DNA from 4 places in the Streptomyces sp. NPDC005141 genome. Region 2 is predicted to be linked to each of the others. Evidence: riboswitches for the same ligand, from Rfam matches in the RefSeq annotation. Region 2 holds a riboswitch; each other region holds the start of a gene.
What was found. Region 2 has a riboswitch for S-adenosylmethionine ahead of ACWD68_RS15880 (ABC transporter substrate-binding protein). Riboswitches for the same ligand answer to the same signal wherever they lie in the genome.
Positions count from the first base shown of each region.

Region 1: linked by a shared signal. The riboswitch ahead of ACWD68_RS26620 (putative leader peptide) and the one ahead of ACWD68_RS15880 (ABC transporter substrate-binding protein) in region 2 are both predicted to bind S-adenosylmethionine.
Region 3: linked by a shared signal. The riboswitch ahead of ACWD68_RS23200 (aminotransferase class V-fold PLP-dependent enzyme) and the one ahead of ACWD68_RS15880 (ABC transporter substrate-binding protein) in region 2 are both predicted to bind S-adenosylmethionine.
Region 4: linked by a shared signal. The riboswitch ahead of thrC (threonine synthase) and the one ahead of ACWD68_RS15880 (ABC transporter substrate-binding protein) in region 2 are both predicted to bind S-adenosylmethionine.

Region 1 covers NZ_JBSFYW010000038.1:41,311-44,493, forward strand. Annotated here, with positions in the region: gene ACWD68_RS26610 (amino acid ABC transporter ATP-binding protein) at 1-14, opposite strand, end outside; gene ACWD68_RS26615 (amino acid ABC transporter permease) at 110-1,114, opposite strand; SAM riboswitch class IV at 1,577-1,722, shown strand; gene ACWD68_RS26620 (putative leader peptide) at 1,759-1,824, shown strand; gene ACWD68_RS26625 (glutathione S-transferase C-terminal domain-containing protein) at 2,023-2,712, shown strand; gene ACWD68_RS26630 (MFS transporter) at 3,036-3,183, shown strand, end outside.
Region 2 covers NZ_JBSFYW010000017.1:30,929-34,111, reverse strand. Annotated here, with positions in the region: gene ACWD68_RS15885 (ABC transporter permease) at 1-276, opposite strand, end outside; gene ACWD68_RS15880 (ABC transporter substrate-binding protein) at 273-1,925, opposite strand; SAM riboswitch class IV at 2,198-2,307, opposite strand; gene ACWD68_RS15875 (DUF1684 domain-containing protein) at 2,423-3,183, shown strand, end outside.
Region 3 covers NZ_JBSFYW010000030.1:33,665-36,847, forward strand. Annotated here, with positions in the region: gene ACWD68_RS23200 (aminotransferase class V-fold PLP-dependent enzyme) at 1-1,363, opposite strand, end outside; SAM riboswitch class IV at 1,553-1,669, opposite strand; gene trpD (anthranilate phosphoribosyltransferase) at 1,757-2,821, opposite strand; gene qcrB (cytochrome bc1 complex cytochrome b subunit) at 2,958-3,183, opposite strand, start outside.
Region 4 covers NZ_JBSFYW010000013.1:16,467-19,649, reverse strand. Annotated here, with positions in the region: gene ACWD68_RS12920 (glucosyl-3-phosphoglycerate synthase) at 1-775, opposite strand, end outside; SAM riboswitch class I at 981-1,137, shown strand; gene thrC (threonine synthase) at 1,153-2,451, shown strand; gene ACWD68_RS12910 (MoaD/ThiS family protein) at 2,448-2,723, shown strand; gene ACWD68_RS12905 (cold-shock protein) at 3,165-3,183, shown strand, end outside.

The DNA.
Region 1 (3,183 bases), on a different contig from region 2:
GCGGCGGGTTGGATGTCGAGCGCTCCGATGATCTCGGCCGCCGCCGTGTCGGCCACCTGGTCCTCCGGGACCGTCCTGGTCTTCACCGTCGTCCGACGGGCTTCGCCGGTCATATCGCCGTCTCCCTCCGGACCCGGGCCCGCACGTCGCGCAGACCGTTCCGTACCTTCTGCAGTGGGGTCGGCGGCAGGGTGCGCAGCGCGCCCCGCGAGTAGTGCCGCTCGACGTAGAACTGGATGACGGACACGACGCTGGTGAGGATCAGGTACCAGGCGGTGGCGACGAGGAGCAGCGGCACGATGTCACCTGGGTAGGTGCTGCCCATGGTCTGCACAGAGCCGAACAGGTCCAGCAGGGACACGTAGAAGACCAGCGAGGTGCCCTTGATCAGGCCGATCAACTGGTTGACGTAGTTGGGGGTGATGGAGCGCAGCGCCTGCGGGAGGACGATCCTCGCGAACTGGTAGCGCTTCGGCAGGCCGAGGGCGGAGGCCGCCTCGTGCTGGCCCTGGTCGACGGAGAGGATTCCGCCGCGCACCACTTCGGAGGCGTACGCCGCTTCGTTCAGGCTCAGTCCGATGACGGCGACCGCCATGTCGGTGGCCAGGCGGGACTCGTCGAAGGTGAAGAAGGCCGGACCGAACGGCACACCGACGCTCAACGTCTGGTACAGCGCGCTGAAGTTGTACAGGAACAGCAGGACGACGATGAGCGGTACCGAGCGGAACAGCCAGGTGTAGACCCAGCTCACCGCGCGCAGCACCGGACTCGGGGAGAGCCGGGCCAGCGCCAGCAGGACGCCACCCAGCAAGCCCAACACCGCACTGTAGATGGCGACTTCGAGGGTGATGAGCAGGCCGTCGAGGATCGTCGGGCGCAGGAACCAGTACTGGAAGCGGTCCCACTGGTAGAAGGGGTTGGTCACCAGGCCGTGGGTGATCTGGGCGACCAGCACGAGCACGACGGCCGTGATGATCCAGCGGCCGGGGCGCCGGAGCGGAAGGACCCGCTGAGCCGCGAGGGGCTTCGGAGCGGCGGGGACGTCGGGACGGGGGATCGCCTCGGCGGGCGGCGCTGATCCGGAGGACACAGCTATGCCCGGAGATTCACTCATGGAGAGCTCCAGCGGATTCGGACACCCCGGACCACGGCGAACGGCAGCGTGACGCGCAGCCGGAACGGCTCGGCACGACACGAGGGCACGGGCGCACAGGGAAACGGGGGCTGGACGGAGAAGGGGCACACCGCTACAGCGGTGGTCGTCAGCGGTTCAGCGGAAGAGCCGTCAGCCTTGACAGAGGGTGCGACACACGGCCGTACACAGCGCGCTGTTGACACGCAGCAGGTCGACGGAGCGGTCGGCGCACAGCACCACGCGGCCGAGGCGCCGCCATGCGGTCGTCCCATCAGCTGCGTGCATCGCCGTCACCATCGTTTCTCCGGTCCTGGGGCATTCCGTTGTGGGCCGCACGTTAGGCCCGCCCCGAAAAGAATGTCAATGCGGGTGCCCACCAGGTGAGACCGCGTGCCCGGCCTTCTTGACGGCATCACAGAGCGCACCGAGACTGGCGTGGACGGTCACGATTGTCAGCGCCCACGGTGCGGGTTCGTCCCGCTCCTGTGGTCATCGGCCCCGGCCCGCTGACAGGCAACCCTTCCACCGCGACGGGGTGCCCCGGGTGACGACCGGGTCCCGCCGGCGCGGCGGGGCAAGCGTGGTCTCGCGTCTCGCGAGCCCCGGAGTAGGACCGGTGGGGAATGCCCAAGAACGGCTTGACGAGGCGCCTGCACATCGATCTGTTGCGTGTCTCCAGCGCTTACTGATCCGCAGCCGGTCCGTTCGATCCGGACCGGTGCGACGAGCGCAGTCGTTCCGCATTCGGCCGCTGGTGCCCACAAGGCGGCGGTGGCTTCCTCGTTCCCCAAGGGAGAGTCATGCCCGAGACAGCTTCGCGCACTTCCAGCACGGCCAACTCACGTCCCTGTGACCAGGTTTCGTCCCCCTCGGAGCTTCGCATCGAGGTGGCGACATCCTCCGCCCGCCCCCACCGTGTCGACAGCCGCATCGGCGTCGGCCTGGCCGGCGGCTTCTACCCCGCACCGCACCGCTACGAGCTGTATCTGTCGGAGAGTTGTCCGCTCTCGCTGCGCATCGCGATCACCCTCGACCTGCTCGGTCTGAAGGACTCCGTGGCCACCACGCTCCTGACGCGCCCCACCGAGACACCTGACGCCTTCACCTCGCTGCGCCGTGCCTACGAGGCCACCGAGCACCACTACGACGGACCGCTGACGGCGCCCGCGCTGTGCGACCGGTGGAGCGGACGCATCGTCAGCAACCATACCCCCGACATCCTCCGCGATCTCGCGGGTCTGCTCTCCGGTCACGGCGCGGGTTGCCCTTCGACGCTGCGCCCGCCGGCCCTCGCCGCGGACATCGAGGCTCTCCGCGACCTGCTGGACCGCGACGTCACCCCGTCCGCCCAGCCCTCGGAACTCTCCGCGGCCCTGGAGTTGCTGGACTGCCAACTCGCCTCGCGGCCCCATGTTCTGGGCGAGACCCTGACGGCGGCGGACGTTGACGTGTGGGTGGCCCTCAGTCAACTGGACCCTGAGGGAACCCTCCGCTCGTTCCCCCGGCTCCTGGACTACGTACGCCGTCTGGGCGACCACCCCGCCTTCCGGGGCGGAGGCAGCGCCCGGCGGCGGTGAGGAGTCCGTAAGGCCCGTCCGGCCGGGTGAGCGGCCTGCTCACCCGTCCGGCTGAACGGGGAACCGGTCGCTGGGGCCCGGTGTCCGGACCGTTCAGCCGCGTGGGGTCAGTACGACGCCCGCGCCCTTCAGGGTCGAGGTCCACTCCCGGCCCTGGTCAACGGTCTTCCCCGGAGACCTCGCCTGCCCGCCGCACAGAGCGCCGGCCGGGACGGTCCACCGGTCTGCCCGCGTCCACGTGCGGTCCGCCGACGTTCGGCGCAGTCTATGAGCGTAGGAGAGCTACACCCAGACCACACGTCCGGCGGTCATAAGGAATGGCGATGGCTGACACAGGCGCGTCGACACCGCCGTCGGTGGCGCAGCGCAGGATTCTCGCCCCGCTCGCCCTCGCACAGTTCATCTGCAGCTTCGCCGGCTCCAACATGAACGTGATGATCAACGACATCAGCGAGGACCTCGACACCACCG
Region 2 (3,183 bases):
TTTCAGGTAGTCCAGGTACTGGGTGAGCAACGGCCGGTCGTAGCCCGCCTGGTGCAGCTTGGCCTGGAGCTGGTCCGGGGTGAGCCGGTCGCCGAAGGCGGCGCTGATCGGGTCACCGGTCGCGCGCATCAGGAAGAAGACGAGGCTGACCAGGATGAACATGGTGGGGATGATGAGGAGGAAGCGGACCACGAGGTAGCGGGCGAGTCCGTACCCCCCGGCGCCGTCGGCCGGGATACCGACGGCGCCGGGGGTGTCCTGGGTGAGGGCGCTCACTTCTTCGCGAGCCCGGCCCAGCGGAAGGTGTACGCGCTGTTCAGCTCGTCGGGCACACCGCTGATGTCGGTACGGGTGACGATCGCGGTGGACCCCTGGAGCAGCGGCAGCAGTGGCACCGACGCGGCGGCCTTGTCCTGTGCCCGCTTGAGCAGTTCGGCTCGCTCGGCGGTGTCGCTCTCCGACTCCTCCTTCTTGATCAGCTCGCGTACGGCGGGGTCGGAGTAGTCGTTGGCGACCCAGCTGTTGGCCGAGTAGAAGGGCGCGAGGTAGTTGTCCGCGTCGAGGTAGTCGGCGTACCAGCCCAGCTGATAGAGCGGGTAGAGGTGCTTGATGCGGTCCTTGCCGTACTGGGTCCACTCGGTGGACTGGAGGTTCACCTTGAACAGTCCGGTGGCTTCGAGCTGCGTCTTGATCAGCGCGTACTCGTCGGCCGAGGACGAGCCGTAGTGGTCACTGTTGTACTGCAGGTTGAGGGTGATGGGGGTGCTCACCTTGGCCGCCTTCAGCCGTGCGGCGGCCGCGGCCTTGTCGGGGCCGCCCTTCTTGTCGCCGTAGAGCGACTTGAAGGAGTCGGTTGCGCCGGTGAGTCCGTCGGGTACGGAGCTGTACAGCGGCTGGTAGCTGTTCTTGTAGACCTGCTGGGCGAGTTGGGCCCGGTCGACGGAGTCGGCGACGGCCCGGCGTACGGCCAGCGCCTTGGCCTTGTCGGCGTTCTTGGTCTTGGTGCCGTACGGCTGGGTGGTGAAGTCGAAGACGATGTAGCGGATGCCGTTGCCGGAGCCGGTGTGGACCTTGACGTCCTTCTTCTTGGCCAGGTCGTCGAGGTCGGCTGTGGTGAGGGTGCGGTAGACGGCGTCGACGGTGCCCTGTTGGACGTCGAGTTTCAGGTTGCTGGCGTCGGTGTAGTACTTGAGCTGGACGTTCTTGGTCTTGGGGGTGCCCAACTGGCCGCCGTAGGCGCTGTTGGCGGTGAAGGAGACCAGCGAGTTCTTGTCGTAACTCGTGACGCCGTACGGGCCGTTCCAGGGCTTGGCCGCGACGATGGCCTTGTCGTCGAGGATCTTGTCCGCGGGGAAGACCTGCTCGTCGACGACGAGGCCGGCCGCGGTGGACAACACCTGCGGGAACAGCGTGTCGTTGGCGGACTTGAGGGTGAAGACGGCGGTGGTGGGTGTCGGGGCGGCGACGGAGTCGAGGTTGTACAGGAGCGACGACGGGCCGTTCTCGTCGGCGATCTTCAGATTGCGGTCGAAGCTGAACTTGACGTCGGACGAGGTCAGTCGGTGACCGTTGCTGAATTTCAGCCCCTTCTTGAGGGTGACCGTGTACTCCTTGGGACCCGTGAGCTTGATTCCGGTGGCCAGGTCCGGGGAAACCTCCGTGGCACCGTTCTTCACGCTGAGCAGGGTCGCGTAGACCTCGGTCTCGATGGTGCCGGAGCCCGCGTCCCAGGCGCCCGCCGGGTCGAGGCTGGTCACCTGGTCCGTCGTACCGACGGTGATCGTCGCACCGCCGGAACCGGAACCACTGGAATCCTTGGTGCTCGTGCAGCCCGTCAGGGCGACCAGGAACGCCGTCCCGAGTGACAGGGCTCCAAGGCCGGGGCGGACGGATCGGATCGGTCTCGGGCTGTTGTGCTGAGCCATGGCAGGTCTCTGCTTCCGCATGGGTGGGGACGCGTGGGAGCCGCGGCAGCCGGACGGGTCGGCAGGAGGCCGACCAGGCGTGCGTGCGCGGTCGCGTGAAACGTCAAGGATGAAAAGGGAGTTGCCTGAACGTCGTCGAGTCGGCCGACGAGTCGATCAGCCGCGACAGAGACAGCTGCAGACCATCAGCAGGTCGACATGACGTCGGGAGCACAGCACGAGGGCACTTGCCACGCCGTCCTCCTGGGGTGTCGCCGGCTCACGGGCCGGTCGGATCGCACTTGCAGAACTGGAATATCCGCCGAGCCTTCACCTGGGGCACCCCGCTGCGTCGAGGGTTGCCGTCCGGCCAGCCAGGGCTTGATCACCGGAACTCGTAGCTCGCGCTCACCGTAGATCGACAATTCTCTCGGCGTCAAGAGTTCGCCGTGCCGGAATGACATGGACGGGCACGGCAGTTGCACGGAGAACATCAAGTGCAGCCGGAGGGAGTGGACATGACCGTCCAAGACATCGACCGGGTGAGTTTCGTCCAGGAGTGGGAGGAGTGGCACCGGGGGAAGGAGGCGGTACTCGCCGGCCCCCACGGGTTTCTCGCGATCACCAGCCTCCACTGGCTGAGTGCGCTGCCGACCCGGTTCGAGGACGCCCCGGGAGCCTGGTCGAGCACCGCCGACGGGGTGGTGGTCGAGCTGGAGGCGGAGGACGAACTGACCGTCGACGGGCAAGTGGTGCGCGGGCGACACGACTTCGGCGTCATCGCCGAACGGGACAGCGTGTATGTCGGCTCGGGTGACGCGGTGATCGAGGTCGCCAAGCGCGGAGGGCACGACATTCTGCGGCCCCGCCATCCCGGCAACGCGCTGCGCGCCGCCTTCACCCGCACCCCGGCCTACGCCCCTGATCCCCGCTGGGTCCGCGCCGGGCGGTTCCTGCCCTTCGACGCGCCGCGCGCGGTCACCGTCGGTGCGGCCGTCGAAGGGCTGGAGCATGTCTACGACTCCCCCGGCCAGGTCGAGTTCGAGCTGGACGGAGTGCCGCGGCACCTCACCGCGTTCAACGGCAACGCTCCTGGCAGCCTGATGGTGCTGTTCACGGACAAGACCTCCGGCGTGACCACCTACGCGGCGAACCGTGCCCTGCAGATCGCCGCACCTGGCAGTGAGGGCAGGGTGACGCTCGACTTCAACCGCGCCGCGAACCTGCCCTGCGCCTACACGGATCTGGCGACCTGCCCGCTGCCGCCGGCCGAGAACCG
Region 3 (3,183 bases), on a different contig from region 2:
GGACGCAGCGGCCGTCCTCGGTGCGGTACTGCCACCGCGCACCGTCCCGGACCAGCTCACGCACCGCGCGGACGAAACGCTCCACGTGCTCGTCGGGGGTACCGGCGCCGAAGCTGACGCGGATGGCGTTGAGGGACTTCTCGCCGGGGGCCGCCTCGGGGGCGCCGCACTCCCCCTGGGTCTCCGGGTCGCTGCCGAGCAGCGTGCGGACCAGCGGGTGGGCGCAGAAGAGGCCGTCGCGGACGCCGATGCCGTACTCGGCGGAGAGCGCGGCAGCGAAGTGCGAGCTGTTCCAGCCCTCGACGACGAAGGAGATGACGCCGACCCGCGGGGCGTCGTCGCCGAAGAGGGAGAGGACCCGGACCTCCGGGACCTCCGCGAGACCCGCGCGGACGGTGCGGATCAGGTGCTGCTCGCGGGCGACGAGGTTGTCGAAACCCTCCTCGGTGAGCGCCTTGCAGGCCGACGCGATCGAGTAGGCGCCGATGACGTTCGGCGAGCCCGCCTCGTGCCGCGCGGCGCTGTGGTGCCACTCCACGTCCACGCCGCCGTCCGCGCGCCGGGAGACCTTGCGGCTGGCGCCGCCGCCCGCGAGGTACGGCTCGGCCTCGCGCAGCCAGTCGGAACGGCCCGCGAGGACACCGGAGCCGAAGGGCGCGTACAGCTTGTGCCCGGAGAAGGCGACCCAGTCGACGTCGAGGTCCTGGACCGACACCGGGTGGTGCGGGGCGAGCTGCGCGGCGTCGAGGACGATCCGGGCGCCGTGGGCGTGCGCGACGGCGGCCAGCTCACGCACCGGCCACAGCTCCCCGGTGACGTTCGAGGCGCCGGTGACACAGACCAGGGCCGGTCCGTGGGGGTCACGGCCGGCGAGGGCGCGCTCCAGCGTGGCGACGGCCTCGCCGGGGGTGCGCGGGGCGTTCAGGTAGGTCACCCGGGCGTCGCGCCAGGGCAGCAGCGAGGCGTGGTGCTCGGTCTCGAAGACGAAGACCTGGCAGTCGGCCGGGAGCGCGGCGGCGAGCAGGTTGAGCGAGTCGGTGGTGGAGCGGGTGAAGACCACCTGGTCTCCGGCGCGGCAGTCGAGGAACTCCTCGACGGTCCTGCGGGCGTTCTCGAAGAGGTCGGTGGACAGCTGCGAGAGGTAGCCGGCGCCCCGGTGGACGCTGCCGTAGTACGGCGCGTACGCGGCCACGTCGTCCCACACCCGCTGGAGGGCGGGCGCGCTGGCGGCGTAGTCGAGGGCGGCGTAGGTGACCTCGCCGCCGGTGACGAGCGGGACGGTGACATCCCGGCCCAGAACGGGCAGGGCCCCCGAAGTGTCGTGGCAGACGGACTGATCGGCGGCAGCGGTGGAGACAGACATGGCGAGCTCCTGTGAGAGGCAGGCGGGATCGCTGCGCGAGCCGGCCGCCCGGAGGCAGGGCTCAGCGCAGGGAAAGGTGAAAAGGGTGTGCGGAGGCGGGGCTCGACGCCCTATCGCATTCGCTTGCTCACAGAAGGCTCCCTCGAACGACCAGGACCCCTGGTTGCATCCACTCGAAAGAGTGCGAGGGGTCCGCGCTTGCCGTAGACCTCGCTGCCTACGACCTGGTCTTCACCCGGGGCACCCCGCCACGGACGGAGGGTTGCCGGACAGCCGGCCGGGGCCACATGGCTGTCACTCATGACCTGATACAGCATCTTGCCAGAAGATCTTCGACGCGCAAGGCGCAGTCCGGATCGTGGACTGCGCCCCCCGCGTCGCCTCGCCCGGGAATCAGGCGTTGCTGGCGGCCACCCACCGGTCCAGGGTGCGCTTCGCGGCCCCGGAGTCGATCGCCTCTGCCGCCTTCTCCATTCCGGCGCGGAGCTGGTCGGCGAGCGGAGCGCCGGTCGGTGACAGGGCCACCAGGGCCGCCGCCGAGTTCAGCAGGACCGCGTCCCGTACGGGCCCGGTCTCGCCGTCCAGCAGGCGCCGGGCGACCTCGGCGTTGTACGAGGCGTCGGCGCCTCGCAGGGCCTCCACCGGGACGATGCCGAGACCGACGTCGCGCGGGTCGAAGCGCTCCTCGGTGACCTTGCCGTCGCGGACCACCCAGACGTGGGAGCCCGCGGTGGTGGTCAGTTCGTCGAGGCCGTCGTCGCCGCGGAAGACCAGCGAGGAGTTGCCGCGCTCGGCGAACACACCCGCCACGATCGGCGCCATGCGGGGGTCGGCGACTCCGACCGCCTGGGCCTTCACCCGCGCCGGGTTGGTCAGCGGGCCGAGCACGTTGAAGGTCGTCCGGATGCCCAACTGGCCGCGTGCCGCCGCCGCATGACGCAGCGCCGGGTGGAACTTCACCGCGAAGCAGAAGGTGATCCCGGCCTCTTCGGCCACCTCGGCGACCCGCTTCACCGGCAGTTGGAGATTGACGCCGAGCTTCTCCAGGACGTCCGACGAGCCGGACGCGGAGGACGCGGCCCGGTTGCCGTGCTTGACGACCTTGGCGCCGGTGCCGGCCACCACGATCGAGGACATCGTGGAGATGTTGACGGTCTTCGCGCCGTCGCCGCCCGTACCGACGATGTCGACGGTGCGCCCGGGGACCTCGATCACATTGGCGTGCTCGTACATCGCCCGGACGAGCCCGGAGATCTCCTGGACGGTCTCGCCCTTGGCCCGCAGGGCCACCACGAACCCGGCGATCTGCGCGTCGGTCGCCTCGCCGCGCATGATGCGGTCCATCGCCCAGGCCGTGTCGTCCGCGCTCTGGTCGCGGCCTTCGAGCAGGCCGTTCAGTACCTGGGGCCAGGAACGGACCGCCGCGGTGTCGCCTCCAGCGGGGTTCACAGCGCTCATGGTCGCTCCTGGGTTCGTAGGTGACGCGAGGGACTCACCCCTTGCGCGGGGTGAGTCCACCCTATCCAGCCCGGGAGACGGCAAAGAGCCCCGTCCATTGCATGGACGGGGCTCTTTCCGTGGCGAACTGTGGGGATCAGTGGTGGCCGTGGCCGCTCGTGATCTCCTTGTACTCCTCGACGGTGGGCTTGGGGATCTGGTTATCCTCCCCGTAGAAGCCCTCGCTCATCTTGGCGCGCAGCTTCTGCGTGCCCGAGACCTTGCGCTCGACACCGTTCTCGTCGACCGCCGGGCCGATCTCGGCCGGCTTGTACTGCTCGTGCGCGGTGAGCGTGTGCAGCGCGTCCTGGCTGAGCGGCTCG
Region 4 (3,183 bases), on a different contig from region 2:
TCGCGGCGGCCATCCGGCCCAGGGCCTGGCCGTCCTGGTGGCGGTGCTTGCGGACACCGACGTCGACCTGGGCGAGGGCGTCCAGGCCCACCAGGTGCAGGGCGTCGACGAGCATGCCCAGTTCCACGCCGTAGCCGACGGGGAACGGGAGCTGTTCGAGCAGGGAGCGACGGGCCGCGTACTCGCCGCCGAGCGGCTGGACGAAGCCCGCGAGCTGCGGCCAGTGCATGTTCAGCAGGGGGCGGGCCATCAGCTCGGTGACCCGGCCGCCCTGTCCCGAGGCGCCGCCCAGGGGGCGGTCGTACATGGCCTTGACCAGATCGACACCGGGGTCGGTGAGCAGCGGGCCCACGATTCCGATGACGAAGTCGGACGAGAACTCCCTGAGGTCCGCGTCGATGAAACAGACGATGTCCCCGCTCGTCACGAGCAGCGACCGCCACAGCACCTCGCCCTTGCCGGGCACCGCGGGGATCCGCGGGAGGATGTCGTCGCGGTGCACGACTCTCGCGCCCGCGGCCGCGGCGACCGCGGAGGTGCGGTCGGTCGAGCCCGAGTCGACGACGACGATCTCGTCGACGAGCGGCACCTGCTGCATCAGGTCGTGGCGGATGATCGCGACGATCTCGCCGACCGTCTCCTCCTCGTTGAGCGCGGGCAGCACGACGCTGACCGTCGACCCGGTCGAGCGTTTCGCGGCCATGAGCTTGTGGAGCGGGCGGTCGGTCAGGGACCAGGAGCGTGTGCTCAGCCAGCTTTCGACGTCTTTCAGCACGGTCTGCGGCTCCTCACTGTCTGATCACACGCTCTCATCAGCGTGCCCGCTGCGGCCAGCGGCAGATGGATTGCCGTCGTCTCGCGGTTCGGACGACTATCTCAACTGTCCTGGCCTTCGGTTACAGTCTTGAACAACGCGGATGACCATCGCATGTCCTGGATCATCGCCGCGTATCGTGTTCAACAGTTCAACAATCAAATACCGCTCATCCAGAGGGGCAGAGGGATACGGCCCGATGAAGCCCCGGCAACCCTCCAGCCGGTCTCGTACCGATCGATGTCGATCGCGTCGCGAGGCTCCCGGCTCGGGAAGGTGCCAAATCCGTCTCACGGCGAAGTGCGTCGTGAGGAAGATGAGGAAAGGGCCTCGCCTCCATGGCTGCGCAGACAGTTGCAAGTACCACGAACTCCGCCGAAGCGGTGGACCTCGGCCCGGCAGCGGCGCTCTCCTGCCGCGAGTGCGGACACCGCGTCCCGCTCGGCCCGGTCTTCGCCTGCGAGGAGTGTTTCGGCCCGCTGGAGATCGCCTACGACTTCTCGGCCTACGAGACCGAAGAACTCCGCAAGCGCATCGAAGCGGGACCCGCGAACATCTGGCGCTACGCGCCCCTCCTGCCCGTCCCCGCGGACGTGGCGCAGAAGCCGAACATCAACCCCGGCTGGACCAAGCTCGTCCAGGCCGACAATCTGGCCCGCGAGCTCGGCGTCGACGCCGGCAAGCTCTTCGTCAAGGACGACTCCGGCAACCCGACGCACTCCTTCAAGGACCGCGTCGTCGCCCAGGCCATCGAAGCGGCCCGCGTCTTCGGCTTCACCACCCTCTCCTGCTCCTCCACGGGCAACCTCGCCGGTGCCGTGGGCGCCGCGGCGGCCCGCGCCGGCTTCCGCTCCTGCGTGTTCATCCCGCACGACCTGGAGCAGGGCAAGGTCGTCATGGCCGCGGTCTACGGCGGCGAGCTCGTCGGCATCCAGGGCAACTACGACGACGTGAACCGCTTCTGCTCCGAGCTGATCGGTGACCCGGCCGGCGAGGGCTGGGGCTTCGTCAACGTCAACCTGCGGCCGTACTACGCCGAGGGCTCCAAGACGCTGGCGTACGAGATCTGCGAGCAGCTCGGCTGGCGGCTCCCCGACCAGCTGGTCGTGCCGATCGCCTCCGGCTCCCAGCTCACGAAGATCGACAAGGGTCTGCAGGAGCTGATCAAGCTCGGGCTCGTCGAGGACAAGCCGTACAAGATCTTCGGCGCCCAGGCCGAGGGCTGCTCCCCGGTGTCCGTCGCCTACAAGGCCGGCCACGACGTCGTACGTCCGCAGAAGCCGGACACCATCGCCAAGTCGCTCGCCATCGGCAACCCCGCGGACGGGCCGTACGTGCTCGACATCGCGCGGCGCACCGGCGGTGCCGTGGAGGACGTGAACGACGAGCAGATCGTCGACGCGATCAAGCTGCTCGCACGCACCGAGGGCATCTTCGCGGAGACGGCCGGCGGCGTGACCGTCGGCGTCACCCGCAAGCTGATCGAGAACGGTCTCCTCGACCCGACCCTGACCACGGTCGTGCTGAACACCGGCGACGGCCTCAAGACTCTGGACGCGGTGGCCTCGGACACCGGGCTGACCGCGACCATCCGCCCGAACCTCGACTCCTTCCGAGAGGCTGGCCTCGCATCATGAGCGTCAACGTCCGCATCCCCACCATCCTGCGCACCTACACCGGGGGCGCCGCCGAGGTGACGGCCGAGGGCACGACCCTCGCCGAGGTCATCGCCGACCTGGAGAAGAACCACACGGGCATCGCCGCGCGCGTTCTGGACGACCAGGGCAAGCTGCGCCGCTTCGTCAACGTGTACGTCAACGACGACGACGTCAGGTTCGAGCAGGGCCTGGAGACGGCGACCCCGGACGGTGTGGGCGTCTCGATCATTCCGGCCGTCGCCGGGGGCTGATCGTTACCCTCGGTAATGCCGAACACGCTGAGTTCATCGAATTGCCCCCTCCGTGAGAGAAACGGAGGGGGCAATTCTGTATGGTTGAGCGCGCTACAGTTGGGGAAGTCGCTTCGCTTTCGATGTTGGTTTCATGCCGGACGCATATGAGTTCTCGCCCGGCATCCGACAAGAAGTAGCCAAAGTACCCCGCCTTTTTGAGCCTTTTATGGCATTTACGGGGCCCGACTTGCCCTGAATCCTTGCACATTCTCCGCATATCCGTGATCGGCCATGCCCAGAATTCTCGTCCGATTGACCTGTTGCAGACGGCAGTTGGACAGATACATTCAGCCGCGGTCGACGCGTTCCGGCGCACACCCCCAACCGTTGGGGGGTGAGGTCTGACCCGGATCCGCGAAGTGTGGATCTGTGCAAGGGCCAGTAATAGGGGAGTTAGGCATGGCTCAGGGCACCGTCA